Regions from separate parts of the Rhodopseudomonas boonkerdii genome, predicted to be linked through region 1. Evidence: predicted binding sites of a transcription regulator. Region 1 holds the regulator's gene; each other region holds the start of a gene.
The links. Region 1 encodes LexA, which represses DNA repair genes until DNA is damaged. Its sites were predicted from a motif close to TGTTCNNNNTGTGTTCNG; they were not measured.

Region 1 (7,754 bases):
TGAATTCGCGCGGCTCAACATGACCTATACGTTGCTGTCGAAGCGCGTGCTCACCGAGCTCGTGCGCGGCGGCCATGTCTCCGGCTGGGACGATCCGCGCATGCCGACTTTGGCTGGCCTGCAGCGCCGCGGCATTCCCGCTGAGGCGTTGCGTGAATTCATCAAGCGCATTGGCGTCGCCAAGGCGAACTCCACCGTCGATCTGTCGATGTTCGATTTCGCCGTGCGCGAGGTGCTGAACCGCGCTGCGCCCCGCCGCATGGCGGTGTTGCGGCCGTTGAAGGTAGTGATCGAAAACTATCCGGAAGGGCAGGTCGAGCAGCTCGAGGCGGTCAATCATCCCGACGATGCCTCACTCGGCACCCGCCAGATTCCGTTCAGCCGCGAGCTCTATATCGAGCACGAGGACTTTATGGAGGATCCGCCGAAGAAGTTCTTCCGCATGGCGCCGGGCCGCGAGGTGCGTCTGCGCTACGGCTACTTTATCACCTGCAGGGATGTCGTGAAGAACGACAAGGGCGAGGTGGTGGAGCTGCGCTGCACCTACGATCCCGAAACGCGGGGCGGCAACGCCCCGGATGGCCGCAAGGTAAAGGCGACGATCCACTGGGTCAGCGCGCAGCATGCGGTGCCGGCCGAAGTGCGTGTCTACGAGCAACTGTTCGCGACGCCGACGCCGGAGGCCGCGAGCTTCGCTTCGCAGCTCAATCCGAATTCGCTCGAAGTGCTGGACAGCGCGATGCTGGAGCCGGCCCTGGCGAGCGACAATTACGACGGTGCGATGCAGTTCGAGCGGCAGGGCTATTTCTGCCGCGACCGGGACAGTGCGCCTGGCAAGCCGGTGTTCAACCGCACCGTCGGCCTGCGCGACAGTTACGCCAAGCTGGCCTGAGCGCGCGAATCCTTCGCGTATTCTGCATCCGTTCCGCTAGCCGCGTGTCGCCCTTGCGATAGCATCGGGGAGGGCGAACGGACGGTTCGATGGCGCAGAGCGGGGGACGGCAGCGCAATCAGGCGAAGGCGGTCACATGGCCGCCGCGCGGGTCTGCCGGCGCACTCGCCTCCGACAATTCCTGGACGTTGCCGTTCGACTGGCTGCGGGCATGGACGCAGGCTGAAACCGGTCCGGGGCGCTTGTTGCCATGGGTGCCGGTGGCCTTTGGAGCCGGGATCGCGCTATACTTTGCGGCCGAGCGTGAGCCGGTGGTTTGGGTGGCAGCAGGCGCCGCTTGCCTATTCGCAATCGCAGCCGTGTTGCTGCGAAGGTCTTTCATATTCTCATACGTTCTGCTGGCGGCTGCAATCGCTTCGGGCTTTGCGACGGCGACATGGAAAAGTGAGCGCGTCGGACATGAAGTGCTCGCGAAGCCATTGTTCGGCGCGGCGCTGACCGGCTTTGTCGAAACCCGTGAGGAGCGCGAGCGTAGCGATCGCTTCGTCCTGCGCGTGACGACGATGGAGACACGACGAGATGCGCCCAAGCTGACCCGTGTCCGGCTGTCGGTGAAGAAGGGCCATGCGCCGGCGGTCGGTAGTTTTATCGAACTCAAGGCGCGGCTGCAGCCACCGCTCGCGCCGCTCAGGCCGGGCGGTTACGACTTCGCACGGGACCTCTATTTCCAGGGGATCGGTGCTTCTGGCTTTGTCACAGGTGCGATCAAGAAGATTGATCCGCCGACCCCGCCGCCGCGTCACTTGCAGTATGCCGCGACCATGCAAGGCATGCGGGACGCTATCGATGCGCGTATCCGTGCATCGCTCGCGGGGGATAACCGTGCCATCGCGACGGCACTCCTGACCGGCCGGCGCGACGCGATTTCGTCTGACGTCAACGACGCGATGTTTATCTCGGGACTCGGCCATGTGTTGTCAATCTCGGGTTATCACATGGCGGTGGTCGCCGGCGTCGTATTTTTCGTGACGCGGGCGCTGCTGGCGCTGGTCCCGTTGCTGACGGTGACATTCCCGATCAAGAAAGCCGCGTCCGCTGCGGCGCTGCTTGCCGCGCTTTTCTATCTGCTGCTGTCCGGTGCCGAGGTCGCGACACAACGTTCCTTTATCATGACGGCGGTGGTGCTGATCGCAATCATGGTCGATCGCCGCGCCATCACCTTTCGCACGTTGGCGATCGCAGCGCTGATCGTGCTCGCCATCACACCGGAAGCGCTGGTACATCCGAGCTTTCAGATGTCTTTTGCTGCGACGCTCGGTCTCGTCGCCTTGGTCCAGATCGGGATGCCCGCGCTGTTTGCGACATCGGAAAGTTCGATCATGGCACGGATCGCGCTGTGGGGCGGGCGCGAACTTGCACTGCTGCTGCTGGCTTCGTTGATCGCCGGTCTCGCGACGATGCCTTACGCGGCCTACCATTTCCATCGCATCACGCCCTACGGGATCGTGGCCAATCTGCTGGCGATGCCGGTGGTGTCGGCGCTCGTGATGCCGGCGGGGCTGCTCGGTCTTCTCGCCATCCCGTTCGGCTTCGACAGCGTGTTCTGGCAGATCATGGAGCTTGGCCTTCAATGGATGATCTTTGTGTCCAAATGGGTGGCCGGATTGCCAGGCGCGATCGGCCGGGTGCCCGCCTTCGGGACAGGACCGTTGGTCCTAGCCAGCTTCGGCATTGTCCTTCTGGCATTGCTGCGGACGCCGCTACGCTATGCGGGCGCGATCGCTCTGGCGATGGCGATGTTCTGGGCCGCATCGACAAAGCAACCCGATGTCCTGATTGCCGCCGACGGTCATAGCGTGGCTGTGCGCGGGCGCGACGGGCGGCTGCATGTGATGCGGAGCGCCAAAGATGCGTTTCAGGTGAAGGAATGGCTGGGCGCGGATGCAGACGCAAGATTGCCGACAGATGCATCGCTCGGCCATGGTGTATCGTGCGACCCGTCGGGCTGCGTCACGGCCCTCGGCGACGGGAGCCTGATCGCGCTGACATTGCAGGCAGACGCATTCAGCGACGATTGCGCGCGAGCCGCGGTGATTGTCACAGCCCGTCAGCCGCCGGCCGATTGCAGGGCGATGGTGATCGATCGCGAGACTCTGCGAGTTCGGGGGGCAACGGGCCTGTATCGCTCCAGCGACGGCTTTGTTATCGAAGCTTCCCGCGCTCGCGGTCTCGATCGCCCCTGGGCACGCGCCCCGCTTGAGGCCATTGGATCAGAAGCACCGACCGACAGTTCGCGATCCCGGCCGGTCGATGCAACGCCGGCGGAGACGGATCTCCAGCCCGACGAGCAGTGAGCGCGCTCAGTAGCGGCGATAGAGGCCGGTGAGCTTACCCTGGATGCGGACACGGTTCGGCGGCAGGATGCGAACCTCATAGGCCGTGTTCGCCGGCTCCAGCGCGATGGACGCGCCGCGGCGGCGGAAGCGTTTCAGTGTGGCTTCCTCGTCGTCGATCAGGGCGACGACAATGTCGCCGGTATCGGCGCTGTCGGACTTCTGGATCAGTGCCATGTCGCCATCGAGAATACCGGCGTCCTGCATGGAATCGCCTCGTACTTCGAGGGCGTAATGTTCGCCGCTGCCGAGCATGTCCTGCGGTACGCTAATGGAGTGGCTGCGGGTCTGCAGCGCCTCGATGGGCGTTCCGGCTGCTATCCGGCCCATGACAGGCACCGAAATGGTGCGACCGCCGTCATCGTCGCTCGCAACAGGGGCGGGGGTGGACCGGTTCTTGCCGAGATTTCCCTCGATCACGCTCGGCGTGAAACCCCGTCGAGCGGCCGGTGCAGCCGTGTTCAATTCTGGCAGCTTGATCACTTCGATCGCGCGGGCGCGGTTGGGCAGGCGGCGGATGAAGCCGCGTTCTTCCAGCGCGGTGATCAGCCGATGGATTCCCGATTTGGAGCGCAGATCCAGCGCATCCTTCATTTCGTCGAAGGAAGGGGGGACGCCGGCTTCCTTTAGCCGCTGGTCGATAAAACGGAGCAGTTCGTATTGTTTGCGCGTGAGCATCTGAAGCCATCCTCAGTTGGCAAGGCCATCAAGTGACGGTGGTCGGGCCGCCGCGTGTGTTTCAGGACCTCGCGATTGGTGGCCGGTGAGGCCATCAGGCGAGGCAGTCACGAGTTTGGGCACTCTCGATTTCACTAAGCCACAGAATCTCGAAACAAATCATGAACGGACCCTATCTGTTCCGTAGATGTTCCGCAATCACTAATTTCGCTTCAAAGATGCGGTTTATCGACCGGATTTTGGCTCAGAGAATTCGTTCGGACAGCGGCATCGGCGGCGGCGGCGTGGTCGCGCCGGCAGCGAGCGAGCGCTGTACCATTACCGTGTCGGCCCAGCGACCGGAGCGATAGGCGACACCGGAAAGAACGCCCGCACGGACGAAGCCGAAGCGGTCGTGCAGACCGAGGGAGGCGACGTTATCGGCGTCGATATAGCCGATGATCTGCCTGAAGCCGGCGGCTGCGCAGACGTCGATCAGTTCGCGCAGCAACCTGGCACCCACGCCTTTGCCGGTGTGTTCGTGATGCACATAGATCGAGTGCTTCACCGCATAGCGATAGGCCGGACGCTTACGAAACTGAACCACATAGGCGTAGCCGACCACTTCGCCGCCGCGCGTCGCCACGATATGGGGGAAGCGCTTGTTCTTCAGGTTCTTGCGGCGATCGCGCAGATCGTCCGGCTGCATCGCGTCGGCATCGCTGACGCCTTCTTCCACACCCTGGCGGATGTGACGGCGATAGATCGCGAGCATGGCGTCCACATCGCTGTCACGCGACGGGCGAACGACGATCGGTGTTTCGGTCTCTGCCTGTAAAGTCACTTCCGTGGATCCCGCTCTTGGGAAACCACGTAAGTATGGAGCCGGATGCGTCCGCTGGCATCCACCTTTCGATAGACGCCCTGGATTTCGACGTCGAAGCCCGGGAAGGTGTTGAAACAGGTCTCGAACATCTTGAGATAATCAATCATCGGCTGCGCGCGCTCGGTGAGGCGCTCGCCCGGCACGATGGTGGCGATGCCGGGCGGATAGACCACGAAGGGCGTGGTGGCGATGCGGCCGGTAATCTCGTCGATAGGCAGATAGTCGACGTCGTTACGCACCAGGAGACGCGCGGCATCGTGCGGTGACATCGCGATCTCCGGCATGTGCTGATCCATGAACTGCTTCGCCTGCAGGCCGCTCACGTCGGCCGCGCGATAAAACTTGTGCATGTCGGCGCAAAGGTCGCGCAGGCGTACGCCGGCATAGCGGGCCGGACGGCGGCGCGCGAATTCCGGAATTACGTCTTCGAGCAGAGCATTGTCGTCATGGAATTTCTTGAAGGCCACGAGGCCCGACACCAGCGTGCCGGCCTTGCTGGCCTCGACGCCGGGCGTGAGCAGGAAAAGGAGCGAGTTGAGATCGTTCTTTTCCGGTACGATCTGGTTTTCGCGCAAATATTGCGCGACGACCGGTGCCGGAATGCCGTGTTCGGCATAGCCGCCGGTGGCACGATCGAAGCCCGGCGTCAGCACCGTCAGCTTGTTCGGATCGGTCATGGTGAAGCCGGCTTCCATATCCGGGAAACCGTGCCATTTCGCATCCGGCGACAGCTGCCAGAAAGCGGGATTGGTGGCGAGCTGGTCGGTGCTGATGCTTTCCCATGGTACGCTGTGGGTAGCGCCGGGCTGCGCGACGTCGGGAATGTCCACGCGCTGCGGCACGAATGGCTCGAAGAACCAGCGCCGCTCGGGTCGCGTCTCCTTTTCCTCGAATTCGCGGCGTACCGCGCGCATCTTCTTGCGCAGCTCGATGCCGAGACGGATCGTATCGTCCCACAGCACTTCGCCCGAGCGGCCCTTCATCATCTGCGCACCTACGTCGAGCGAGGCGAACAGCGGATAGAATGGAGACGTCGATGCGTGCTGCATGAAGCTCTCGTTGAAGCGGCGATGCTCGACGCGGCGCTTCTGACCGCGGATGTGGCGATCCTTCATGTGAATCTGCGAGGCCTGCGAAAAGCTGGCGAGCTGCTTGTGCGTCGACTGGGTCGCGATGATGCCCGGCGAGTCCGGACCCAACTCCTTCAGGCCCATGGCGAAACGGCCGGCATAGAGCGGGTGGAATTTCATGAAGCCCGCCCAGGCTTCGTCGAACAGGATGTAATCGCAGAGATGGCCGATGCGCTTGATGATCATCTCGGCGCTGTAGATGGTGCCGTCATAGGTGCACTGCTCGATGACGGCGACGCGGAACGGACGCTCGCGCTTCCAGGCATCTTTGTCGGTGACCAGCGGATTGGTACGGATACGCTCGCGCAGGGATTCTTCGCTGAAGGCATTCCAGTCCATCGGGCCGATCAGGCCCCAGGGATTGCGCACGGTCGGCACATAGATCGGCGTGCCACCGGAGATCATCAGCGCGCCATGCAGTGCGGCTTTGTGATTATTGCGGTCGAACAGCACGAGATCGCCATCGGTCACCAGCGCAGAGAGCGCGACCTTGTTGGAGGTCGAAGTGCCGTTGAGGACGAAGTAGGTCTTCTCCGCGCCGAAAATCTGCGCGGCTTCTTTCTGGGCCTGAAGGGCGGGACCTTCGTGGGTAAGGAGGTCGCCGAGGTCGAGTACGGAATTGTCGAGGTCGTCGCGGAACACGGCTTCGCCGAGATGCTCCATGAAGACACGGCCGATCGGGCTGCGGCTGTAGAATACGCCGCCATTGTGCCCCGGGCAGGTCCAGAGCTGGTTGCCTTCCTCGGCATAATCGACGAGAGCGCCGAAGAACGGCGTCTTCAGCGTCTCCGCATATTGCTTGAGGCGGCTGATCAGGTTCTTGGCGATGAAGGGCGGGGTTTCCTCCGACAGGAAGATATAGCCGTCGATGAAGTCGAGCACCTCGACCGGGATATCCTCGAAGCGCTGGCGGCGGATCAGGAGCATGATCGGGAAATCGAGGCCGCGACGGCGCATGAGGTTGATCAGCGCGGCGGTCTTGCCCTCGAGGCCCTTCTTGCCCCAGTCGACGACCATGCAGCCGATGGCGGCGTCAGTCTGCACCGCGATGGCGGCGTCTTCCAGCTTGCGCGCTTTCACCACCTCGAAGCCCGATTTCTCGATTTCCTCAACAATCTGATTGAGGCGAACGCCCTCGAGATCGTCGGCGTCAAACGTCGGCATGGCGAAGAGGAAGTTGAAGCGCTTGAAGTAATCCATGAACGGCACCGAATGTGTTGTCTGTGCTCTCTGTCGCCGCGTTACGTGACAACTTGGTGACTGAGGGCAAGCGAAGTTTGCGAAAGGCGATGCGTGATCAGGTCCGCCCGAGGATCGTGTCGGTTCGCGGTATTCCGCTAAGTCGGAAGACGAATGATTTCACAGGGATCGCCAGTCCTGGCAGCCTCGGCATGAGGCGGGCGGACCAGCAAGCCTTCAGCGATAGCGAGATTGCCGAGCAGCGAGGAGTCCTGTTTCGTCACCGGCGTCGCCACCAGCCGGCCATCCCGCCATGCGAGGCGTGTGCGCAGATAATCCTCGCGTTGGTCGTTGGCGGCGAGATCGCGGCCGAGCACGGCAGCCTCACGATGATGCTGGACTTCGCTGCGGCCGGACAGCGCGCGCAGCAGCGGCACCATGAACAGGAAGCCGCAGACATACGACGAAACGGGATTGCCGGGCAGGCCGATCACCCACATGGCACCGCGGCGGCCGTGCATCATTGGCTTGCCCGGCCGCATGGCGATCTTCCAGAACGACATGTCAACGCCGGCCTCGACCAGCGATTGCTGCACGAGATCGTGGTCGCCAACGGA
Region 2 (7,754 bases), 1.4 Mb from region 1:
ACGCTGCGCTAATCCGCCCTACGATGAGCGTGAAAACACAAAAAGGGAAACACCGATGCCTGAGATTACCGTGAGCATGGCCGCCGGCCGCACCGATGAGCAGAAGAAGGGCATGATGCTCGACATCACCCAGGCGCTGGTGAAGAATCTCGGCGTCGCCGCCGATGCCGTCACCATCCAGATCAACGAAGCGCCGCTGCATCACAAGATGAAGGGCGGCAAGACGTTTGTAGAACGCGCTGCAGAAGCTGCGGCGGCCGCGAAGAAGTAGTTTTCTTTTTTCCCCTCTCCCGCTCTAGCGAAGCTTCGCGCGGCGGGAGAGGGGAAGGCCATCACCCGAACACAGCGACATTCTGCCGGCTCGCCATGATCGGCGTGCCCTTGCGATTCCACAGTGTCATCGCCTGGCTCGAATAGCCGCTGGCGATCTGTTCGGCGACATTGTGGATCAGCCACCAGCCATCATCGGTCGTGATCTCGTCGGTGAGCATGTCGATCGCCCAGGTCATGGTCGAGATCGGCGACGGCGTCTTGGAACGCGCAGACGCAGCTGGCGGCGGTGCATCGGCGAGCGCCAGCAAGGATACCAGCGAGGCCGCAATGCCCGGCTCCTTGTGACGCAGCCAAAGCGACATCTGCGGATCGTCGCTGCCGCTGAACGGCGGCGAGCCCGAGACGAAACGCCCGTCGATATGCTGGACAAAGCTCAGCATCGCCGGCGCATTGGCGAAGAAGTTCGGGCAGGTCTCAGGATCCTTCAGCTGGGGCGTGCCGATCGCCACGTGCTTGAATGCCGACTCCCGTGCCGCGCCAAAGCAGAACATCGCGCGTGTCGCGAGCCCGGCTTCGCCGACGAGATCGACATTGGCGAACAGCGTCGACTTGCCCTTGCGCAGCACGCTGGCCTTGATCTGCAGCTGGCCTGCGGCAGGTCCAACGAAAGCGATCTGCGCAGAGCGTAGCGGCGGCACTGCTCCGAATTCGTTCAGCGCAGCCTGCATGCACAGGGCCGATGCGAGGCCGCCATAGACGGTGCGCCCCTGCAACCAGTCGTCGCTGACGCTGACGGCCCAGCCGTCGCCACTGCGTGCCATGCCGGCCATCAATGCGGTGAATTCTGTCATGCCTCGCTTCCCCGAACGTTCCTTGTTGGATGATTAGCATCATCTATAGCGGGGAAAGCGGGGAGGGGGAATATGCGATGGCTGTAGGGCGGATGAGCGAAGCGTCATCCGCCGTTCTTCGTCACACACAGTCGGCCGGCGGATGACGGCTTCGCCTTATCCGCCCTACGGATCCGCAAGCCGCTTATTTCGGCTGCCCCGCCCGCATCTTCTGCATGTCGGTGATGTTCATCTTCATGCCGCCAGGCATCAGGATGTCGCCGGGCTTCTGGTCCGCCTTGCAGGCGCCGACCCACTTGGCCTGGATCGTCGTCACCATCTCCGGCGGCAGGTTGCCGCCGCTCGATTTCGCGGTGGTCTTCACCGAATAGGCGGAATTGAAATCGCCGGTGGCTTCTGAGTGGCTCGTCACTGTGGCGTCACCGATGGTGCAGACGCTGTCGCCGACGTAACTGTTGCCGGACTTCGTCATTTCCTGCTTCGAACACTTCATCGCATCCGACGACATCTTGTTCATCTGCCGGTCGACGCTCTCGTCGGTGCATTGCTGCATCACCATCGGCGGCGTCGCGGTCTTCGACACGCCGGAGATCTGCGTCGTCAATTCCCACAGGCCCGCTTTGCGGATCGGCATTTGAACATTGTCCGCGAGCGCCGGTACAGCGCCGCACAAGAGGGCGAAAGCGATCAGGCTTGCGCGCTGAATCATGTAGTGGCCTCCGATGTCGTGTCAGGAATAACGCGTTAGATGGTCGAGCGCTTGCGCGCTCGCTTCTCCTAGGACACCGGATTATGTCTTTTGTGTTATCGCGCGTTTGTCGATGACGATCGGCGCAGCGATGGCCCGTAGCGCGGTTGTTTAGTAACGAACGCTCAGCGGGCGTTCGTTTGCGCCATAGGGCACCCAGCGGCAGGAGAACGAGACATAACCGCCATATTCGTTCTGCGCGCCGAGGAATTTCACGACCTTGCCGTAACGCGCACAATGATCGATGGCGAGGGCGCGGATGTCGGTCTGGCCGATAAGCGACGTGGAGATGATGCCGCCCGTGTCGTTGCCCTTGAACGGGGGTACCCAGTCGGCCTTGGCTGCGGAGCTCATCGCCGCGCTCACACCCATCGCCAGAATTGCCAGCCGAATCGTCTGCATCACCGTCTCCTTATTCGCGAAGCGGCACCTTAGAGCGCGAAAACGACGCTGGAAAGAACGCACGGTGCGATCTGACGGAGTTGTGCGCGGGGTGTTGCCGCGGTGCACTTGACCCCGCACGGCCTTCGCGGCACGGTCCCGGAACCTTTTTCCAGCCGGCGGATTCCCCATGCGCACCCTCGTTTCATCCTTGAAGAAAGCCGCTTTCGCCGCCGTCGCCGGCTTGGCGCTGTTCAGCGCCGCGCCGAGCGCACAGGCCGCCAACCTGCTCGAACTGAATTTCGGCCTGTTCGGCCCGAATTACGAAGGTCGCGTCGGCTCCTGCGAATCCGCGCTCTGGAAGATCACCTACCAGTTCAAGGACAAGGAAGCGGATTTCTGGAATTCGTCGCTGCAGTTCACCGGCTTCAGCCACGTGCGCGAGACAGCCTTCCGCCCCTGGACCTCCGACAACATTCCGCGCCGCTACTGCAGCGCCGATGCGATGTTCACCGACGGCAAGCAGCGTCAGGTGCATTACTCGATCATCGAAGACGGCGGGTTGGCCGGCTATGGCGATGGCGTCGAATGGTGTGTCACCGGCCTCGATCGCAACTGGGCCTACGGTCCGAAGTGCCGCGCCGCGAAGTTCTGAGCGAGCGCCTTCCATAGCCCGGAACGACCGCATCGTCCGGGCTATTTCTTTCGCGACATTGTTCTTGAATTGTTCTTTGGGTCTGACTAGGCTCGCGCCGGTCAGGGGTGGGGCGCGTCATGGTTCAGGTATTCCGTTCGGTCGTCACGCTCGGTGTTATTCTCGCCGCGCTCATAGCCGCTCCCGCCGCCGCGCAGGACCGCAGGCAGAATGCGCCGGGTGAGTTCGACTTCTACGTGCTGTCGCTGTCATGGTCGCCATCCTTCTGCGCGGCGGCGCAGGAGCGCGGCAACGCATCGCGCAGTCAGCAGATCCAGTGCGGCGGTCGCCCCTATGCCTTCGTGGTGCATGGCCTGTGGCCGCAATATGATCGCGGCTTCCCGAATTACTGCGAGCGTCCGGCGCCGCGGCTGCCGCGCAACATCATGACCTCGATGCTGGATCTGATGCCGGCGCCAGGTCTGATCTTCAACGAATGGGACAAGCACGGCACCTGTTCGGGGCTCGGCCCGCGCGCCTATTTCGAAACCACGCGCAAGGCGCGCGCCGGCGTGAAAATTCCGGACGAGTTCATCGATCTTCAGCAGGCGAAGACCGTGTCGCCCGCGGCCGTGGAAGACGCATTCATCAGGGTCAATCCGGGCCTCAGCAACGCCGCCATTGCCGTGACTTGCGATCATAACCGCCTGAGCGAAGTGCGAATCTGCTTGAGCAAGGATCTGCAGTTCCGCGCCTGCGAGGAAATCGACCGCCGCGCCTGCCGGCGCGACAAGGTCGTGATGCCGCCGGTGAGGGGCGGGTAGTTTCGCCCTACACTTTGCTGCCATCGAGCTCCGCTGTCATCGCCCGACTTGATCGGGCGACCCAGTAGACACCGTCGCCAGTGCTTCAGCCAAGATACCAGTGTCTACTGGATCCCCCGCTTTCGCGGGGGATGACATTCGAAGCTGACCGGCGGCTTTGCGCCTTACGCCCGTTTGGCGTACTCCATCCCCATGAACTATCGCCACGCCTTCCATGCCGGTAATTTCGCCGACGTCATCAAGCATCTCGTGCTGGTCCGTATCCTGACCCATCTGCATGAGAAGCCGACGCCGTTTCGCATCATCGATACCCATGCCGGCGCCGGCCGATACGATCTCACCGGCGATGAGGCGACACGTTCGGCCGAATGGACCACCGGTATCGCCCGCATGATGCAGGCGCGCTTCACCGAAGCGACCGAGCCTTTGGTCGGCGCCTATCTCGACATCGTGCGCGCGTTCAATCCCGGCCGCGATCTCGTTGCCTATCCCGGCTCGCCGCTGATCGCGCGCGCGTTGATGCGCCCGCAAGATCGCATGGTGTGCTGCGAACTCGAGCCTGCAGCGCGCAAGCAGCTGATCTCTGCGCTGCGCAATGACGAGCAGGCGCGGGTGGTCGATATCGACGGCTGGGTCGGTCTGCCCGCCTATGTGCCGCCGAAGGAACGCCGCGGCCTGGTGCTGATCGATCCGCCCTTCGAAGCGAAGGACGAGTTTGCGCGTTTGGCGACGGTGTTCGCGCAGGCCTATGCGAAATGGCCGACCGGCATCTATATGCTGTGGTATCCGGCCAAGAGCCGCCGCGCCACCGACGATCTCGCGCGCAGCGTGGCCGCCGCCACGGCGTCGTCGGCGACGCCCGGCAAATGCCTGCGTCTCGAATTCAGCGTTGCACCGCAAAGTGCGGACGGCCCGCTGACGTCTACCGGGCTGCTGATCGTCAATCCGCCGTGGAAATTGCAGGATGAGCTGCGGGCGATCCTGCCGCAGCTGGAAAAGCCGCTGGGCCTCGGCGGTATGGCACGCTTCCGGCTTGAAAACGCCAGGGCGTAGCTGCCCGATCAACGACCGGTGCGGCAACTATCCGAACGCGTTTCCAAAAACGGTAGTCACCTCCAGGGAACCGTATTAAGCTGACCATCGTGACTGGCTTTACGTTCCGCTTCCGCGAATGGTTGCGGCGGAGTGACGAGGCCCGACCAACGACAAGAAGACTACAAAAAGAAACGGCCAAGCCTTCTGTGGAGTGAATGTCCGGTCGGTCGCGGTGCAAAGTGCGCCGCTGCGGAGCATTGCGGGGAGGGAGTTTCCCGATGGGCATGAGCGGTACGGTCAAGTTCTTCAATGGCGAGCGCGGCTACGGCTTCATCAAGCCGGATGATGGCGGACGGGACGTGTTCGTTCACATCACCGCCGTCGAACGCGCGGGATTGAAGGATCTGACCGAAGGACAGCGGATCACGTTCGAGGTCGAGCCCGACAAGAAGGGCAAGGGCCCAAAGGCCGTCAATCTGGTGATTACGGGATAGCGGCGCACGTGCGGCAGGAGGTATTGCCGCTCAAAATCACTGGGCGCCCGCAAAGAAAATCCCGGCCGCAGGGCGGCCGGGAGTGGGGTATCTCGGTTTCTTTTAACTTGGAGCCGGGTCTGACCCGATCGGATCAGAAGTGATAGTTCACGCCAACGCGGACGGTGCCGAAGGACAGCGCGCTGTCGGTGCCGGTGAGCGTGTAGGTGTTCCTGGACAGGTCAACGTAGAGATATTCGATCTTGGCGGTCCAGTTCTGGTAGATGCCGACTTCAGCGCCGACGCCCGCGGTCCAGCCGACCGATGTCTGCGATTGCTGCAAGCCATTGGCTTCCGCCTGCAGGCTGCCGAAGGACAGGCCGGCGGTGCCGTAGAGCAGCACATTGTTGAAGGCGTAACCGAGGCGGCCGCGCGCGGTGCCGAACCAGGGGTTCGAGAACTTGTAATTGGCGAAGCGGTCATCGGCGCCGGTGCCCGAAATGTCGCCTTCGATACCGAACACGATCGGTCCGCTCTGCCAGTTGTAGCCGGCGGTGATGCCGCCCACGATGCCCGTCGGCTTGACCGGAGTGTTGGAAACGCTGCCCCATTCGTAGCCAAGGGTGGCACCCAGATACGGGCCTGCCCAGCTATAGGCGTTCAGCGGCTGATTGACCGTATACGGCGCGCGCGACCGATAGGGCAAATCCGCCGCCTGGGCCGCCGTCGTGCCAGCCACCATGACCGCGACTGCCGCGAACGCATACTTGCTCATCTCAACTCTCCACAACGCGTTACTGCCGCTTCCCTGCGATGCGCTGCACAAAGGCTTAGGGTTACGGAATTTCATCATTAATCGGGAGGATTTATCGATAGTTTTAGATTAAGCGGTTCTTAACGCGCTGGGCCGGCGCCGTATTGACGTTAAAAGAGTCTTACTTGGGGCGGGCGCGGGCTTTTTCCGGACCGGATGTCCTCCGCAGGATCGCCGCAAGCCTGCCTCAAAGCTGCCGCACCGAATGCCGCCGAATGCTGGCAGCAAGCCGTCGTAACGCTTAGATTGGCGGCATGATTCAAGACCCTTCCGATCCCCGGACGGTGCCGGCCGAGGCGGCGACCGAGCCCGGTTCTGCACCCGTGACGAAGCCTCAAGTTCAGTCCGGCCTGCAGGCACCGCCGGATGTCGAACCCGATTTGCCGGACGACGAGGAAGAGCCAGGGCTTCCGGACCAAGTCGAGGATGTCGCCGAGGAAGTTCCCGAAGGCACGCTTGCGGTCGGCCGGGCGGCCATCGAACAGGCTGTGCGCCTCGCGCCGACCTCGCCGGGGGTCTACCGCATGCTGAATGCGGCGCATGACGTGCTCTATGTCGGCAAGGCCAAGAACGTCAAAAAGCGCCTGTCGTCCTATGCGCGCCCGACCGGGCAGGTGATGCGCATCGCGCGCATGATCGCGGCGACATCGGTGGTGGAGATCATCTCCACATCCACCGAAACCGAGGCGCTGTTGCTCGAAGCCAATCTCATCAAGCAGCTACGGCCGCGCTTCAATGTGCAACTGCGCGACGACAAGTCGTTTCCCTATATCCTGATCACCGGCGACCACTGGGCGCCGCAGATTCTCAAGCATCGCGGCGCGCAGTCGCGGCCGGGGCGCTACTTCGGTCCGTTCGCATCGGTGGGCGCTGTGAACCGCACCATCACGGCCTTGCAGCGCGCATTTCTGGTGCGCTCCTGCACGGACTCGTTTTTCGAAAGCCGCACGCGGCCGTGCCTGCTGTATCAAATCCGCCGCTGCTCCGGTCCGTGTACCAATGAAGTCGATTTTTCCGGCTACACCGAGCTCGTGCGCGAGGCGACGGATTTCCTGTCCGGCAAGAGCCGCGCCGTGAAGCAGCTGCTTGCCGACGAGATGGAGAAGGCAGCGGAAGAACTCGCCTTCGAGACCGCGGCGCTCTATCGCGACCGTCTTGCGGCGCTGTCAGCGATCCAGTCGCAGCAGGGCATCAATCCGCGCACGGTTGAAGAAGCCGATGTATTCGCCATCCATCAGGAAGGCGGCTATTCCTGCGTCGAAGTATTTTTCTTCCGCACCGGGCAGAACTGGGGCAATCGCGCCTATTTTCCGAAGGCGGAAAAGTCGTTCACTCCGGAGGAGGTCCTCGGTTCCTTCCTCGCCCAATTCTACGAGGACAAGCCACCGCCGAAGACGGTGCTGCTGTCGCATGCGATCGAGGAAAGAGAGCTGCTCGCCAGCGCGCTCAGCGTCAAGGCCGGCTCCAAGGTCGAGGTCATCACGCCGCAGCGCGGCGAGAAAAAAGAACTGATCCTCCACGCGCTGACCAATGCGCGCGAGGCGCTGGGCCGCAAGCTCGCCGACACCGCGACACAGACGCGCCTGCTCGAAGGCATGGTGACCACGCTCGGCCTGCCGAAGGTGCCACAACGCATCGAGGTCTATGATAACAGCCACATTCAGGGCAGCAATGCCGTCGGCGCAATGATCGTCGCCGGGCCGGATGGCTTCATCAAGAAC
Region 3 (7,754 bases), 720 kb from region 1:
GAGGCGGTGTTCCTCGCCGACAAGGTGCTTGTCATGACCGAGCGTCCGGGCGGCATCGCTGCGATCTACGACGTGCCGCTCGGCCGCGAGCGCACGCTCGATGTGATGTCGAACCCGATCTTCACCGATCTGGTCGCCCGCATCCGCAAGCACTTCATGACCAACAGCGCGCTGGATTGATGATGCGTGCTGCGAAGCAATCCTGCCGTCGCCGCGACGCGCGTTCTGACTTCTCCCCGCTTGCGGGGAGAAGGTGGCCGCGCGGAGCGCGGACGGATGAGGGGGACTCTCCGCGGGCTCCGAGCATGTGGAGGCTCCCCCTCACCCGACGCCCACATGCTTTGCATGCGGACGTCGACCTCTCCCCGCAAGCGGGGAGAGGTCTGGAGAGGGCATGACCATGTCCACCACACCACGCGTCGCCTTGCGAGATATCACGCTGTTCGAACGCCCGACGGCGTTCGTGCGGCCGTTTCGCTTTGGCAGCGTAACGGTTCATGCCGCGCCGCAGGCTTTTACGCGCGTCGAGCTTGAGGTCGAGGGCAGGGGCGTGTTCGTCGGCGCCTCCGCCGAGTTGATGGTGCCGAAATGGTTCGACAAGCGGCCGCATCTGTCCATCGACGACACCGTGAACGAGCTGCGCCGGTCGCTGGCGATTGCGAGGGACCTCTATCGCGCGCAGTCCGGTTACATCACCGCTTTCGGTCTGCATGCCGCCTGTATTGGCGCGCAGATGAAGGCCTGCGCCGAACTGGATATCCCGCCGTTGGCAGCCGCCTTCGGCCCCGCGGAGATCGACAAGGCCGTGCTCGATGCCTTGCTGCGGGGTCTCGGCACCGACTTCTTCTCCGGCATGAAGGCCAACGTCGCCGGTCTCACATCGCGTCTCGCGCCCGATCTCGGCGCCGATGACATCGCCGCCTTCCTTGCCAGCCGCCGCCGCCTGCCGCGCGTGGCGCTGCGTCACACTGTTGGCCTCGATGATGTGATCGAAGGTGAGGGCGGTGTTGCCGATCTCAATGAGAATTCAGGCGCGCATTACTTCAAGCTGAAGATGAATGGCGATCCCGACGCGGACGCCGGACGCCTGACGCGGATCGGCAACGCGCTCGCCACGCTGCCTTACGATTATCAGGTCACGCTCGACGCCAATGAGCAATATGCCGATCTCGAAGCGCTCTGTTCACTCGTCGATCGTCTCGACAAGGACGCCGCGCTGGCGCCGATCGCATCGAAGCTGCTCTATATCGAGCAACCGATGCCGCGCGACATCACGCGCGAACAGCCTCTCGGTCTGCTGAGCTCGCGCGCCTTCATCATCGACGAAGCCGATGACAGCTGGGATGCGTTTCCCGCCGCGAAACAGCTCGGCTATCGCGGCATCTCCTCGAAATCCTGCAAGGGCTTTTACAAATCTATCGCCAATGCCACGCGCGCCGCGGCGTGGAGCGCGCAGGGCAGGCCGTATTTCATCACCGGCGAGGATCTCACCTGCCAGGCCGGCCTCGGTGTGCAGCAGGATCTCGCGCTCGGCGCGCTGATCGGCGTCACCCATGCCGAGCGCAACGGTCATCACTACGTCGATGGTTTCGGCTTCGCGCCTGCAGGCGAGGCCGAGGCTTTCCTCCAGGCCCATCCCGATCTCTACAGCCGCGATGAGGATTTCATCCGCCTGCAGATCCATGACGGCGATCTCCTCACGGGATCGCTTACCGCTCCCGGATTTGCATCCGGCGCACATCCGGACTGGACGGCGCTTCAGCCGCTTGCAGTCCCCCAAACTGAAGTTCTCCAGGAGTTCTGACTATGGCTGTCCACCGCCTCGGCATCATCATGAACGGCATCACCGGCCGTATGGGTCTCAACCAGCACCTGATCCGCTCGATCGTCGCGATCCGCGCACAGGGCGGCGTGACGCTGAAGAATGGCGACCGCATGATGCCCGATCCGATTCTCGTCGGCCGCAATGCCGAGAAAATCGAAGGCCTCGCCAAGCGTTTCGGCATCGAGCGCTGGACTACCGATCTCGACAAGGCGCTGCAGGACCCGAAGGACACCATCTTCTTCGACGCCGCCACCACCCAGGCGCGTCCGGGCCTGCTGCAGAAGGCGATCGCGGCCGGCAAGCACATCTATTGCGAGAAGCCGATTGCGACCAACCTTGCCGAAGCGCTCGATGTCATCAAGGTCGCCAATGCCAAGGGCCTCAAGCATGGCACCGTGCAGGACAAGCTGTTCCTGCCCGGCCTGAAGAAGCTGGCAATGCTGCGCGACAGCGGCTTCTTCGGTCGCATGCTCTCGGTGCGCGGCGAGTTCGGCTATTGGGTGTTCGAAGGCGACTGGCAGGAAGCCCAGCGCCCGTCCTGGAACTACCGCGCCGAAGACGGCGGCGGCATGATCCTCGACATGGTCTGCCACTGGCGCTACGTGCTCGACAACCTGTTCGGCGAGGTCGAGGCGCTGACCTGCCTGGGAACGACGGATATTCCGGAGCGCTGGGACGAGCAGGGCAAGAAGTACAAGGCGACCGCGGACGACAGCGCCTACGCCACCTTCCAGCTCAAGGGCGGCGTCATCGCCCACATGAACATGTCCTGGGCCACGCGCGTCTATCGCGATGACCTCGTCACCTTCCAGGTCGACGGCACCCATGGTTCGGCCGTGGCCGGCCTCACCGAGTGCATGATCCAGGCCCGCCAGGCGACGCCGCGTCCGGTCTGGAATCCTGACGAGAAGCGCAACCACGACTTCTATGCCGACTGGCAGAAGGTTCCCGACAACGCCGTCTATGACAACGGCTTCAAGGAGCAGTGGGAGATGTTCATCCGCCACGTGGTCGAGGATGCGCCCTACAAGTACACGCTGCTTGAAGGCGCCAAGGGCGTGCAGACGGTGGAAGCCGCGCTCACGAGCTGGAAGGAGCGCCGCTGGGTCGACGTTCCCGCGCTCAAGGTCTGAGGTTCGCCATGAACAAGCCAGTCCAGTCCACCACCGGCTCATCGCTGTCGCTGAAGCTGCCGACCGCCGATCGCAGCATCGAGACCTATCGTCTCGCGGCCTCGCGCGCGTTCCCGGCCAGGCTGAGCGGCACGCTCAACCGCGTTGCCTTCTCGGCCGCGCATGTGGTGGCCGATCCGCTTGCCGAATGCGATCCGTGGCTCAATCAGGCCATCGATTGGGACAGGACCATCGCGTTCCGTGAGCATGTGTGGGATCTCGGCCTCGGCGTCGCCGAGGCCATGGACACCGCCCAGCGCGGCATGGGTCTGGACTGGCCGGCTTCGCTCGAACTGATCACGCGTTCGGTGAATGCCGCGAAGCCCCGCAACGGCCTCGTGTTCTCCGGCGCCGGCACCGACCACCTCGCGGTGGAAGATGCGAAGTCCATCGACGATGTCATCAAGGCCTATGAGCAACAGTTCGAAGCCATCGAAAAGGTCGGCGGCCGCATCATCCTGATGGCGTCGCGGGCGCTCGCCAAGATCGGCAAGAATGCGGACGACTACGCGAAGGTCTATGACCGCATTCTGTCGCAGTCGCAGAACCCGGTGATCATTCATTGGCTCGGCGACATGTTCGATCCCGCGCTGTCGGGTTACTGGGGCACCTCGGATCTCGGCAAGGCGATGGACACCGCGGTGGACGTGATCAACCGCAACGCCGCCAAGGTCGATGGCGTAAAAATCTCGCTGCTCGATGCGCAGCGCGAGATCGACATGCGCCGCCGCCTCAAGCCCGACGTGAAGATGTATACCGGCGACGACTTCAATTATGCCGAACTGATCGCCGGCGACGACAAGGGCTATTCCCACGCGCTGCTCGGCATCTTCGATGCCATCGCGCCGGCGGCGTCCTATGCGCTGTCGCGTCTCGCGGCAGGCGATGAAGCCGGCTTCCACGATGTGCTCGGCCCAACCGTTCCGCTGTCGCGTCACATCTTCAAGGCGCCGACGCGGTTCTACAAGACCGGCATCGTCTTCATGGCCTATCTCAACGGCCATCAGGACCACTTCACCATGATCGGCGGCCAGGAGAGCACGCGCTCGACCCAGCATCTCGCCGAACTGTTCCGCCTCGCCGACAAGGCAGGCCTGCTCGCCAATCCCGAGCTTGCGGTTTCGCGCATGAAGTCGGTCATGGCCACGCGCGGGATCGACGCCTGATCATGCGTGATTTTTCCAACGACCATCGCTGGCTGTCGCTGAATACGGCGACGGTCCGCAAGCAGGGCGATTTCGTCGCCATCACTGAGGCCTGTGCCCGCCACAAGATCCGCGGCGTGAGCCCGTGGCGCGATCAGGTCGCCCATGTCGGTCTCGATCGCGCCGTGAAGGCGGTGAGGGATCACGATCTCGAACTCTCCGGCTATTGCCGTGGTGGCATGTTCGTGGCGGATAGCGCGCATCGCCAGGCGGAACGCGACGACAACAGGCGCTGCGTCGATGAAGCTGTTGCGCTGGGCTCGCCCTGCATCGTGCTCGTCGTCGGCGGCCTGCCGCAATATTCGCGGCCGGGTAGCGTGACGTCCAAGGACATCATCGATGCCCGCAATCAGGTCGATGACGGCATCGCCGCGATGCTCGAATACGCGAAGCAGGCGAAGATGCCGCTCTCCATCGAGCCGCTGCATCCCGCTTATGCCGCCGACCGCGCCTGCGTGAACACCACCGAGCAGGCGCTGGATATCTGCGACCGCCTCGATCCCGACCGCACCGGCATGCTCGGTGTTGCGCTCGACGTCTATCACATCTGGTGGGACCCGAAGATGCTGGCGGGAATCGCGCGAGCCGGGAAGGACCGTCTGCACGCCTTCCATGTCTGCGACTGGATGGTCCCTACCAAGGACATCCTCAACGACCGCGGCATGATGGGCGATGGTGTCATCGACATCAAAGCCGCTCGCGCCGCCGTCGAGGCACAGGGCTTTGCCGGCTACTGCGAGATCGAGATCTTCTCGGAGCACTGGTGGAGCAGGCCGATGTACGAGGTGCTCGAGACCTGCATCACGCGCCACAAGACGGTGGTGTAGTTTCGACGCGCCGGCGCTAATGGCCTCCCTCCCCGGAGCGAAGCGAATGGGGAGGGTCCGCCAACAGGCGGGGGTGGGGACGCTCCCCACGAAAGGACGGAGTGTTGGGATAGACCCCACCCGTCTCGAAGCTCGCTGAACGCTCGCTTCGATCCACCCTCCCGGCTGCGCCGCTTGGGGAGGGAAAGAAGAGCGCCTCACGCTAACCGCAAAGCACAGCTTCGTGACGCGGCGGCTACAGTTGCGGGCTATGCTTTATCCATCCTGCTTACCTCGTCGCGTCGCTAGCGCCCTTTCCAACAATCCGATCAAACAGGTCCCCAAATCTTCCGCCGTCTTGATTGTCGTGGAAGCGGTATAACAGCGAGCTACGTCAAAACCGATGCCGAGGGCAAAGAGCTCGATCTCCCCTTTGGCTTCGATATCGGCGATCACCTCGCGCAAATGCGCAATCAGGATATCCGGCTCATTTGCGAGCAGCGTCGAGTCATCTACCGGCGCTCCGTCGGAGATCACGACGATGATCTTGCGCTTCTCTGGACGAGCGAGCAGGCGCTCCGACGCCCATAGCAACGCTTCGCCGTCGATATTCTCTTTCGGCAGATCAGGCCGCAACATCTGTCGGATGCTCCACCCGAGACTAGATGCGTATTCATTATCGGCAGATCGATAGATGATGTGTAGTAATTCGCATAGTCTCCCCGGATCCTTCGGTCGGAGGCACCATTTCCAGAACTGCCTTGGGTGCCCACCTTTCCACGAGACTGTCGTGAAGCCGAGTATTTCGACCCGGTAACCGAGATGAGCCAGAAAATCCTGCGCGATGTCGGTCGTCGCGGCGGCCAGCAACATCGATTGCCCGCGCATAGAGCCAGACTGATCCACGAGGAGGGCGATCACCGTGTCGGCGCGATCATCGTCGGTGGTCACGCGTCTTAATCGCTCGGATGCTGCGAGCGCATCGAGGTGGACCCGCATCTTCCAGTCCATCAGGCCTGTTTCGAAAATGTCCCAGGCTTTCTCCAGGGTTGCTTTCGTCTCCGCGGAAAGCGGCCCCAGCACGCTGTCGAGTTGATCTGCTATGACGACGCGATCGAACGCGCGCGTGTAAATACGGTAGCCCCGGTGTGTTGCTGACGCAGCCATCGTCGCCCCCTAATGATCTGTATTTTACATCCTAAAGTTGTTTTACATTAGTTCATGATTTGTTCTTGACAAGGTGCTTCTTTCAGGAATATCCTCCCTCCGTCTCGTTCGCGAGGGGGCGCTTCATGAGGCGTCTTGGAGCGGAACGTGGATGTGGCGCCTGCGGGTGAAGGGGGACGTACCCTTCACACTCGGGAGGCCTTGGGTCACCGTCCGGGCCCACTACGGCGCTCTGCCACTCAGTGGCTGGACGGGTGCGGATGACGGCTGGCGAAAGCCGGTCCGATGGCAGGGCACCTGCCAGCTTCCAGTACCCGGAAGCACGGTCCCTCGGTCCGAAATCGCCACGGTGGTGCGCCGTCAGGCGTTGCGCGGCTCAGGTTTGCTGGCGATCCAGCGGGCAGGAGCAGCGTCAGAAACCACCCTCGCGCCTTGCGGCGCACCGCCTCCCCTCATGCTTCGAGGGGAGACCTGCTCACACCTCGGACGCCCCAGGGCGCCGCGAGATCGCCGAACTGTGTCTCCTGGATACCACCCCCGGTAAATCCCTTGATGCAACGCACCAATTCATTGACAGGAGCTGAGGTGAGCGCTTACTCACGCCGCTATGACAACTCTCCGAATGACTCACGATCTGCGGCGCGAACTGATCCTTTCGGCTGCGAAGCGCTGCTTTGCGCACAATGGATTTGCCGGCACCACGACCAAGAGCGTGGCGGCGGCGGCATCGATTTCGGAGGGACTGCTGTTCAAGCATTTTCCCACCAAGTCGGCACTCTATGCCGAGATTCTGGCGGAGGAGTGCAAGGCCGATCCGGCCCTCAACCGGCTGCTCGATCTGCCGGCTTCCACCGAGACGCTGGTGATCATGATCCGCGAGATGGTGCGGCACTTCCTCGACATCGCCCGCGAGCCGGACGACGAGGAGGCGCAGCGTCTGCGTCTCGTCACGATCAGCTATCTGAACGATGGCGAATTCGCCCGCCTGATGCACGAGAAGATCGCCGACATCATCGGTTCGGCCTTCGTTGCCGCCTACGAACGGGCGGTGAAGTCGGGCGATGCGCGGGCGTCATCGCAGGCGCCGATGAATCTCTTCTGGTTCGCGCATCATGCGGCGATGACGACGTCGCTGTCACTGATGCCGGCGGTGCCTTCTCTTTCTTACGACAAGTCGGAAAGCCTCGATCTGCAACTGACGGAATTCATCCTTCGCGGAATTGGACTGAACGACGATGCGATCGCATCGCATATTCGTCGCGCACTGCCGCCCGAGCTGATGCCGGCAGCCGCGACCACGACAGAAAGCGCATAAGATGACTATGACCCAGAACCCTCCTACGGCGCACCAGCAGCCGTCCGTCGAAACGCCACGCAAGCGTCCGCGCACGGTGCGCTGGTTCATCATCGTCGGCGGCCTGCTGGCGCTGCTTGTCGTCGCCATCGTCGGCTTCAATGCCTTCCGCTCGCATATGATCAAGCAGTTCTTCGCCAATATGAAGCCGCCGCCGATCACTGTGAGCATCGCCGAAGCGAAGTCCGAGGTGGTGCCGAACCTGATCGGCGCCGTTGGCGATCT
Region 4 (7,754 bases), 2.3 Mb from region 1:
TTCGCAAACCAGTATTCGTCCTGGTCGGCCTTCTCGCGCGCCCGAGCGGCCTCTATGGGTTCGAAATTGTGCGCGTCCGTGTAATAGGCCTCGTCGCCGTCGGCGATATCCCTGTCCGAGACGTCGGGGAGAGCGTCCATCACCGCACGGACGACGTCGTCGGAGGCGCCGAGTTCGTCCGAAAATATTTCTTCGAAAGGCTGCCCCTCGGTCCCATGGTAGACGCGATCGCTATCGGGGTTCCCATCCACCTCGATCGTCTCGCCGCCCGGTTGATAGTTCTCCTGAAACCACCGATCGGCCTCTTCCGCCAACTGGTCGACGGTGACGAATGCGACAGCAACATGTTCCGGGTCGAAGTCGCAGTCGTCCTCTGTCCCGGTCTGCTCAAGCCAAGTTCGCAACGTGCCGTCCGAAAGACAATCCGCGCAAATTTTCCGATCGTCCGCCATCTCGCGTTACTGGTCCCCTGCCACTTGGTCGAGCTTCTTACCGCGGGCGACGATTTTGAGCGAGCCGTCGGAAAGCTTCCGCTGCAGGTTTTTGGCTTCGTTCCAAGGCGCGTTCATCCAGACGTCGACTTCCTCGGTCGTCGTCATAATAGCCGGCGTCGCCTTCGGATGGACCGCGAAGACTTCGGCATTCGCATCCGTAGTGAGGAAGGCGAACAGGTCGTTGGTCGTCTCGCCTTCCTTGATGATCCGGACCGACGTCCAATTGGTCCAGAGGCCAGCGAAGCAGGCGAGAGGGCGGCTTTCGTCGAGCGCAAACCAGATGTCGCCGCCCGCGTCCTTATTGAATTCGCTGAACGAGGAGAACGGCACGACGCAGCGGTGCTCGAGACCGGTCCAGCGCGTCCAGTGTTTGCTTTCGAGCCTGCGGATGTTGGTAGTGCCCTTGTCGGGCTCCTTCCGGAGCAGTTCCTTGAAATCGACCGGCTTTCCTTTGGCTTCCAGTTTCTCGGCCCGCGTCTTCGCCCTCTTGAAGATCGCCTGCGAAGACGACGGCATGCCCCACCGCAGCATCGCGAGTTCACGGCCACCCTCCGCATTCCGGACGACGGGCGCCATCCTGTCCGGAAAGATGCCCGGCATCGGAGGCAGGTTGCCGGTGCGGTCGAACATCGCGGCGGTCATCTCCCGGATGGCCTGCTGCCCTTTGGTCATCGAATAGAGGTTGCACACCTGCGGTATCCTTTGGCCGTCGATCGGACCTGAAAAATTCAGGTCAGCGCAATTCGCCAGCGGATTCAATCGAATGATCGAAAACAGCTATTTGAGGTCGTGACCACCCCGTTGACTCTCGCAGACCTGTAAGAACATATCATGAACACTTATTCCAGATGCGGGTTGAAGGTGAATGAAGGGATCCGCTGCGGAAATTCTCGATGACCTGCGTGCGCAGGTTGGACGGCTGGAAAGCCAGCCGACGCGCGAGCGACCGACGTTGCCTTTCGGCGTGCGAGCGATCGACGATCGGCTGCCCGGCGGCGGCTTGGCGATGGGGGCGCTGCACGAAGTCGCCGGCGGTGGAAACAGCGCCGTGGATGGCGCCGCGGCGGCGCTGTTCGCCGCCGGCATCGCGGCCCGGACGGCGGGTCAGGTGCTCTGGTGCGTGACCCGGCAGGACCTGTTCGCGGCGGCGCTTGCTCAGGCGGGCCTGGCGGCGGACCGGGTGATCTACGTCGAGACCGGCGACGAGAAGGCGCTGCTGGCGAGCTTCGAGGAGGGGGCGCGGCACGGCGGACTCGGCGCGGTGGTCGCGGAAGTCTCGCGCCTGTCGATGACATCGTCGCGGCGTCTGCATCTGGCTGCGGAGGCATCGGGAACGATGGCGATCGCGGTCAGACGCTGGAGACGTCAGACCGAAGCCGCGGACTTCGGGCAACCGACGGCATCAGTGACCCGGTGGCGGGTATCCGCGCTGCCATCGGAGGCGTTGCCGGTTCCCGGTGTCGGGCGCGCCCGATGGCTGCTCGAACTGATCCGATGCCGCGCCGGAGAGAGTGCGGATTTCGTCGTGGAAGCCTGTAATGCCGAGGGTCGTCTCCATATTCCTGCCGACCTGGCCCATCGATCGCATGATGCGCGCGATGGGCGCCGCCGCGCCTGATGGCACCAGGCCGCTCGTCCTCGTCGGCCAGCACGGCCGCCGGCGCATCGTGACCGCAGCCAACATCGTGGCCGCCGAACTCGGGCTCCGGTCGGGCATGCCGGCCACGAAGGCGCAGGCCATGGTGCCGGACCTGATCGTGCAGCACGCCGATCCGGAAGCCGACGCCAAGGCGCTCGATCGACTTGCGGTCTGGGCGCTGCGCTATTCGCCGGTGGTGGCGGCGGATGCGCCGGATGGCATCGTGATGGACACTGCCGGCGCTGATCATCTGCACGGCGGTGAAGTGGCCATGGCCGCTGACGTCGGCAGGCGACTTCGCCAAGCAGGCATCTCTGCCAAAGTCGCTATCTCGGACGCTTGGGGCGCTTCGCATGCTCTGGCACGCTTCTCAGCCGACGAGAGCGTGGTCTCGCCACGAGGTGCCACGAGAGAAGGGGTCGAGCGGCTCTCGATTGCAGCGCTGCGGCTGCCGGCGGACATCGTCCATGACCTGCGCAAGCTGGGCTTCGAGAGGATATGGGCCTTGCTGGAGACACCGAGGGCGCCGCTCGCGCTGCGCTTCGGACCGCTGGTCGGCCGCCGGCTCGACCAGGCCGTCGGGCAGGCCTCGGAGCCCATCGATCCGATCCGGCCGGCGGAGATGATCGAGGTAGGGCGCACCTTCGTCGAGCCGATCGGCGCGGCGGAGACCATCGCGCGCTACATCGGAAAGCTGGTGGTCACGCTGTGCGCCGAACTCGAAGAGCGGGGGCTCGGCGCGCTCCGGGTCGATCTCGTCTGCCATCTCGTCGACAACCGGATCCAGGTGGCGCGCGTCGGCACGGCTGTGCCGATCCGCGACGCGAAGCGCCTGACGCGTCTGTTGTGCGGCAAGATCGAGACGATCGACCCGGGATTCGGCATCGAGGTGCTGCGCGTCGCCGCCACGCTGGTGCAGCCGTTCGCGACCGTGCAGACGATGTCGTCGCTGATCGATGCGGCGCCCGCCGACGTGACGGGGCTCGTCGACATACTCGCCAACCGGTTGGGCGTGTCCTCGCTTTACCGGATGGCGCCGGCGCAGAGCGACGTTCCGGAACGATCCTTCGTCCGGGTCGGGGCGACCGCCCCGAACTCGGAGACGGTCTGGCCGATCGAGTGGCCGAGACCGTCCCGGTTGCTCGCTTCGCCGGAGCCGATCGAGACGGTCGCCTTGCTGCCGGATCACCCGCCGGTGAATTTCACGTGGCGCGGCGTGCGCAGGCGGGTGAAGCGCGCCGACGGACCCGAGCGGGTCTTCGGCGAGTGGTGGAAGCGCGACGCCGAGCTCGTCGCCGTCCGCGATTACTTCCGGGTCGAGGACGAGGCCGGTGAACGCTTCTGGATCTTCCGCGCCGGCGACGGCGAGGATGCCGCGACCGGGTCCCACCGATGGTACCTGCATGGCATCTTCGGATGAGTGCGCGCTACGCCGAACTTCAGTGCACGTCGCACTTCAGCTTCCTCCGCGGGGCGAGCTCTGCGGACGAACTGTTCGCGACGGCGGCGTTGCTCGGCATCGAGGCGCTGGCGGTGGTCGACCGCAACAGCGTCGCCGGCATCGTGCGGGCGCTTGAGGCTGCAAAGGTCACCGGCGTCCGACTGATCGTCGGTTGCCGTCTCGATCTGGCCGACGGCATGTCGCTTCTGGTCTACCCGACCGATCGGCCGGCATATTCGAGGCTCTGCCGCCTGCTGTCGGTCGGCAAGAAACGCGGCGGCAAGGCGAAGTGCATCCTCGATTGGGCCGACGTCGTCGATTGGAACGAGGGCCTGGTCGCGGTGCTCGTTCCGGACCAGGCGGACGACGTCTGCCTGCTGCGGCTGCGGAAGCTGCGCGACGTGTTCGGAGACCGCGCCTACGTCGCGCTGACGCTGCGGCGCCGGCCCAACGACCAGATGCGTCTCCACGAACTCTCGAACCTCGCGCACCGGTTCGGCGTGCCGGCGGTGGTCACCAACGACGTGCTCTTCCACGAACCCGCGCGCCGCATCCTCCAGGACGTGGTGACCTGCATCCGGCACAACGTCACGATCGACCAGGCCGGCTTCCGTCGCGAGCGGCATGCCGACCGCTATCTCAAGCCGCCCGAGGAAATGGCGCGGCTGTTCCCGCGCCATCCGGAGGCGGTCGCCCGGACCATGGAAATCGCCGACCGCTGTCAGTTCAGCCTCGACGAACTCGCCTACCAGTACCCGGAAGAGCGGACCATGCCCGGCCTGACGCCGCAGCAGGCGCTGGAGAAACTGACCTGGGAGGGCGCCGAGCAGCGCTATCCGGAAGGCGTCCCGGACGACGTGGTGCCGAAGCTGCGGCATGAGCTCCGGCTGATTGAGCGGCTGCAGTACGCGCCGTACTTCCTGACCGTGAACGCGATCGTCCGCTTCGCGCGCAGCCGGGACATCCTGTGCCAGGGGCGCGGGTCCGCCGCCAACTCGGCCGTATGTTTCGTGCTCGGCATCACCTCGATCGACCCCGGCCGCAACGACCTGCTGTTCGAGCGCTTCGTGTCGGAGGAACGCCGCGAACCGCCGGACATCGACGTCGATTTCGAGCATGAACGCCGCGAGATCGTGATGCAGTGGGTCTTTGATACGTATGGCCGCAACCACGCCGCGCTATGCTCCACCGTGATCCGGTACCGGGCCAAGGGCGCGCTGCGCGACGTCGGCAAGGCCCTGGGTCTGACCGAGGACCTCATCAAGATGCTGTCGTCGCAGGTTTGGGGCTGGTCGGAGGAGGGCGTCGAGCCCAAGCACGCGGAGGAGCTCAACCTTAACCTGTCGGATCGCCGGCTCCGGCTGGCGTTGGATCTCGCCCGCGAACTGATCGGCACGCCGCGGCACCTGTCGCAGCACCCGGGCGGCTTCGTGCTGACGCACGACCGGCTCGACGAGCTGGTGCCGATCGAGCCCGCTGCGATGGTGGATCGCCAGGTCATCGAATGGGACAAGGATGACATCGATTCCTTGAAGTTCATGAAGGTCGACTGCCTGGCGCTCGGCATGCTCACCTGCATGAAGCGCGCCTTCGATTTCCTGGCAGAGGCCAAGAGCATCGAGCTCGACCTGGCGACGATTCCGGCGGAGGATCCGCGGACCTACGCCATGATCCGGAAGGCGGACACGCTCGGCACCTTCCAGATCGAATCCCGCGCGCAGATGTCGATGCTGCCGCGCATGAAGCCGCGGACCTTCTACGACCTCGTCATCGAGGTCGCCATCGTCCGGCCCGGTCCGATCCAGGGCGACATGGTGCATCCCTATCTGCGCCGGCGCGAAGGCAAGGAAGCCGTCGTCTATCCGAAGCCCGAACTGGAGAAGGTGCTCGGAAAGACCCTAGGCGTCCCGCTGTTCCAGGAGCAGGCGATGCGGGTGGCCATCGAATGCGCGGGCTTCACGCCGGGCGAAGCCGACCAGTTGCGCCGGGCGATGGCCACGTTCAAGTTCACCGGCGGTGTCTCGAAGTTCAAGGACAAGCTCGTCGACGGCATGGTCGAGCGCGGCTACGACAAGGAATTCGCCGAGAAGACCTTCAGCCAGCTCGAAGGATTCGGTAGCTACGGCTTTCCGGAAAGCCACGCGGCGTCCTTCGCGCTGATCGCCTATGCCTCGTCGTGGATGAAATGCCACCATCCCGAGGTGTTCTGCGCCTCGCTGCTGAACGCGCAGCCGATGGGCTTCTACGCGCCGGCGCAGATCGTGCGCGATGCCCGCGACCATGGTGTCGAGATCCGACCGGTCTGCGTCAACGCCTCCCGGTGGGACTGCACCCTCGAGCCTATGGAGGACGAGCGGTTCGCCGTTCGTCTCGGACTGCGGATGGTCCGCGGGCTGCAGAATCGGCAGGCGGCCGACATCGTCGCCGCCCGGGCGGACCAGCCGTTCGCCGGCGTCGACGACCTGTGGCGCCGGGCTGGCGTCTCGGTCTCGTCGCTGGTGATGATCGCGGAGGCCGACGGCATGCGGGAATCCTTCGAGTTGGCCAGGCGCGAAGCTCTTTGGGCGATCAAGGCGCTGCGCGACGAGCCGCTCGAACTGTTCGCTGCGGCGACGGCGCGCGAGCAGCGCACGATCGCCGAGATCAACGAGCCGGAAGTGGCGCTGCGGCCGATGACAGGAGGGAGCGAGGTCGTCGAAGACTATCGCCACGTCGGCCTGACGTTGCGGCACCATCCGCTGACGTTCTTGCGCGAGGACCTGAAGCGCCGGCGCATGGTGACCTGCTTCGAGGCCATGACCGCTCGGGATGGCCGATGGCTCACGATCGCTGGTCTGGTGTTGGTGCGACAGAAACCGAGCTCCGCCAAGGGCGTCATGTTCATCACGATCGAGGACGAGTCCGGCATCGCAAACCTCGTCGTCTGGACGTCGCTGTACGAACGGCAACGACGCGTGATCCTCGGCGCAAGCATGATGGCCGTCCACGGGCGCGTGCAGAGGGAAGGCGAGGTAGTCCACCTGATAGCGAACCAACTGACCGACATGTCGGCCGAACTCGCCGGCGTTGGCGAACGAGATCAAAGCTTCCCGCTGCCGCATGGACGCGGCGACGAATTCCACCACGGAAGTCCTGGAGCCGACCCAAGGGGTTTGCCGCCGAAGGGACTTCGGACGCGTGACATCTACATTCCCGACCTTCACATCGACACCCTCAAGGTGAAGACGCGGGATTTCAGGTGAAGTGATAACGGAACGTTCTCAGCCGCCATACCCAGAAAAATAGGCGAGGCTCAAACTTGGCACTGAGCCAGACGATCAAGCCTACATTCCTAGTGCCTAATTCGGCCAAAATTTGCAGGCGATCGGCGTCTGAATCGATCAGGCCGGACAGAGGCTTACAGCTTCTGTAAACGCGCTTGCGCATTTACCGTCGCTATACTACTTCCCCGAGCATAAGACTTTGTCGCGGCTTGCCGAGCGTCATCGGTTCTGCGGCGCAAAATGCGTCCAAGGAGGAATGATGGCTCTCGACTACAAAAAGCTTCAGTCCGGAATCTCGAGCCTGAAGCAGACCGATCCGCGCAGGATCTTCACAACCCTTAAGCGCGATACCGGCAAATTCAAAAGACCGTCCGACGAACAGGGCGACGTGCTCGACAACTGGTTCGCGAAGCGTGATCGTGCCGACAACACACTGAAAATGAACACTGGTTCGGGAAAGACGGTGGTGGGGCTGCTTTGTCTGCAGAGCAGTCTCAACGAGGGAGTCGCACCTGCGGTCTACGTTGCTCCCGATAACTACCTGGTGAAGCAGGTCGTCGCGGAGGCTGCGGCGCTGGGTATCTCTGTCACCGAAAACGAACATGATCCGGGCTTCATCGCAGGAACGTCCATCCTCGTCATCAACATTAAGAAGCTGGTGAACGGGCGTTCTGTATTTGGCGTCGCCCGCGACGGGGTCAAGATCTCCATCGGAAGTCTGGTCATAGACGACGCCCACGCATGCCTTGCAACCGTAGCGGAACAGTTCAGGATCGGTCTGACGGCAACGCACCCGGCTTATCTTCCACTCCTCGAGTTGTTCCGGCACGATCTGGCGAGTCAGTCGGCATCGGGGTTCCTTGACGTCCAATCTGCTGATCCGCGCATTGCCATGGTGGTGCCGTACTGGGCTTGGA

Region 2: E0H22_RS06755 (ribonuclease T2 family protein) is a predicted target of LexA. The motif match lies at 2,968-2,985, and genes of this name have one in related genera.
Region 3: E0H22_RS09740 (cobaltochelatase CobT-related protein) is a predicted target of LexA. The motif match lies at 6,225-6,242, and genes of this name have one in related genera.
Region 4: E0H22_RS02635 (ImuA family protein) is a predicted target of LexA. The motif match lies at 1,315-1,332, and genes of this name have one in related genera.

The regions. Positions count from the first base shown of each region.
Region 1 covers NZ_CP036537.1:2,813,331-2,821,084, forward strand. The annotation lists gene E0H22_RS13045 (glutamine--tRNA ligase/YqeY domain fusion protein) at 1-892, shown strand, start outside; gene E0H22_RS13050 (ComEC/Rec2 family competence protein) at 982-3,246, shown strand; gene lexA (transcriptional repressor LexA) at 3,253-3,963, opposite strand; gene E0H22_RS13060 (GNAT family N-acetyltransferase) at 4,208-4,717, opposite strand; gene E0H22_RS13065 (Orn/Lys/Arg family decarboxylase) at 4,783-7,158, opposite strand; gene E0H22_RS13070 (molybdopterin molybdotransferase MoeA) at 7,296-7,754, opposite strand, start outside.
Region 2 covers NZ_CP036537.1:1,446,525-1,454,278, forward strand. The annotation lists gene E0H22_RS06730 (tautomerase family protein) at 56-271, shown strand; gene E0H22_RS06735 (thioesterase family protein) at 333-1,124, opposite strand; gene E0H22_RS06740 (DUF3617 domain-containing protein) at 1,309-1,833, opposite strand; gene E0H22_RS06745 (hypothetical protein) at 1,984-2,274, opposite strand; gene E0H22_RS06750 (hypothetical protein) at 2,444-2,908, shown strand; gene E0H22_RS06755 (ribonuclease T2 family protein) at 3,028-3,711, shown strand; gene E0H22_RS06760 (23S rRNA (adenine(2030)-N(6))-methyltransferase RlmJ) at 3,904-4,764, shown strand; gene E0H22_RS06765 (cold-shock protein) at 5,025-5,240, shown strand; gene E0H22_RS06770 (outer membrane protein) at 5,374-5,994, opposite strand; partial or broken gene uvrC (excinuclease ABC subunit UvrC) at 6,450-7,754, shown strand, end outside.
Region 3 covers NZ_CP036537.1:2,090,176-2,097,929, forward strand. The annotation lists gene E0H22_RS09715 (ABC transporter ATP-binding protein) at 1-180, shown strand, start outside; gene E0H22_RS09720 (hypothetical protein) at 395-1,804, shown strand; gene E0H22_RS09725 (Gfo/Idh/MocA family protein) at 1,807-2,958, shown strand; gene E0H22_RS09730 (dihydrodipicolinate synthase family protein) at 2,967-4,163, shown strand; gene E0H22_RS09735 (sugar phosphate isomerase/epimerase family protein) at 4,166-5,029, shown strand; gene E0H22_RS09740 (cobaltochelatase CobT-related protein) at 5,285-6,175, opposite strand; gene E0H22_RS09745 (TetR/AcrR family transcriptional regulator) at 6,783-7,490, shown strand; gene E0H22_RS09750 (efflux RND transporter periplasmic adaptor subunit) at 7,498-7,754, shown strand, end outside.
Region 4 covers NZ_CP036537.1:554,696-562,449, forward strand. The annotation lists gene E0H22_RS02625 (RES family NAD+ phosphorylase) at 1-452, opposite strand, end outside; gene E0H22_RS02630 (SOS response-associated peptidase) at 459-1,184, opposite strand; gene E0H22_RS02635 (ImuA family protein) at 1,360-2,112, shown strand; gene E0H22_RS02640 (Y-family DNA polymerase) at 2,033-3,553, shown strand; gene E0H22_RS02645 (error-prone DNA polymerase) at 3,550-6,816, shown strand; gene E0H22_RS02650 (DEAD/DEAH box helicase family protein) at 7,097-7,754, shown strand, end outside.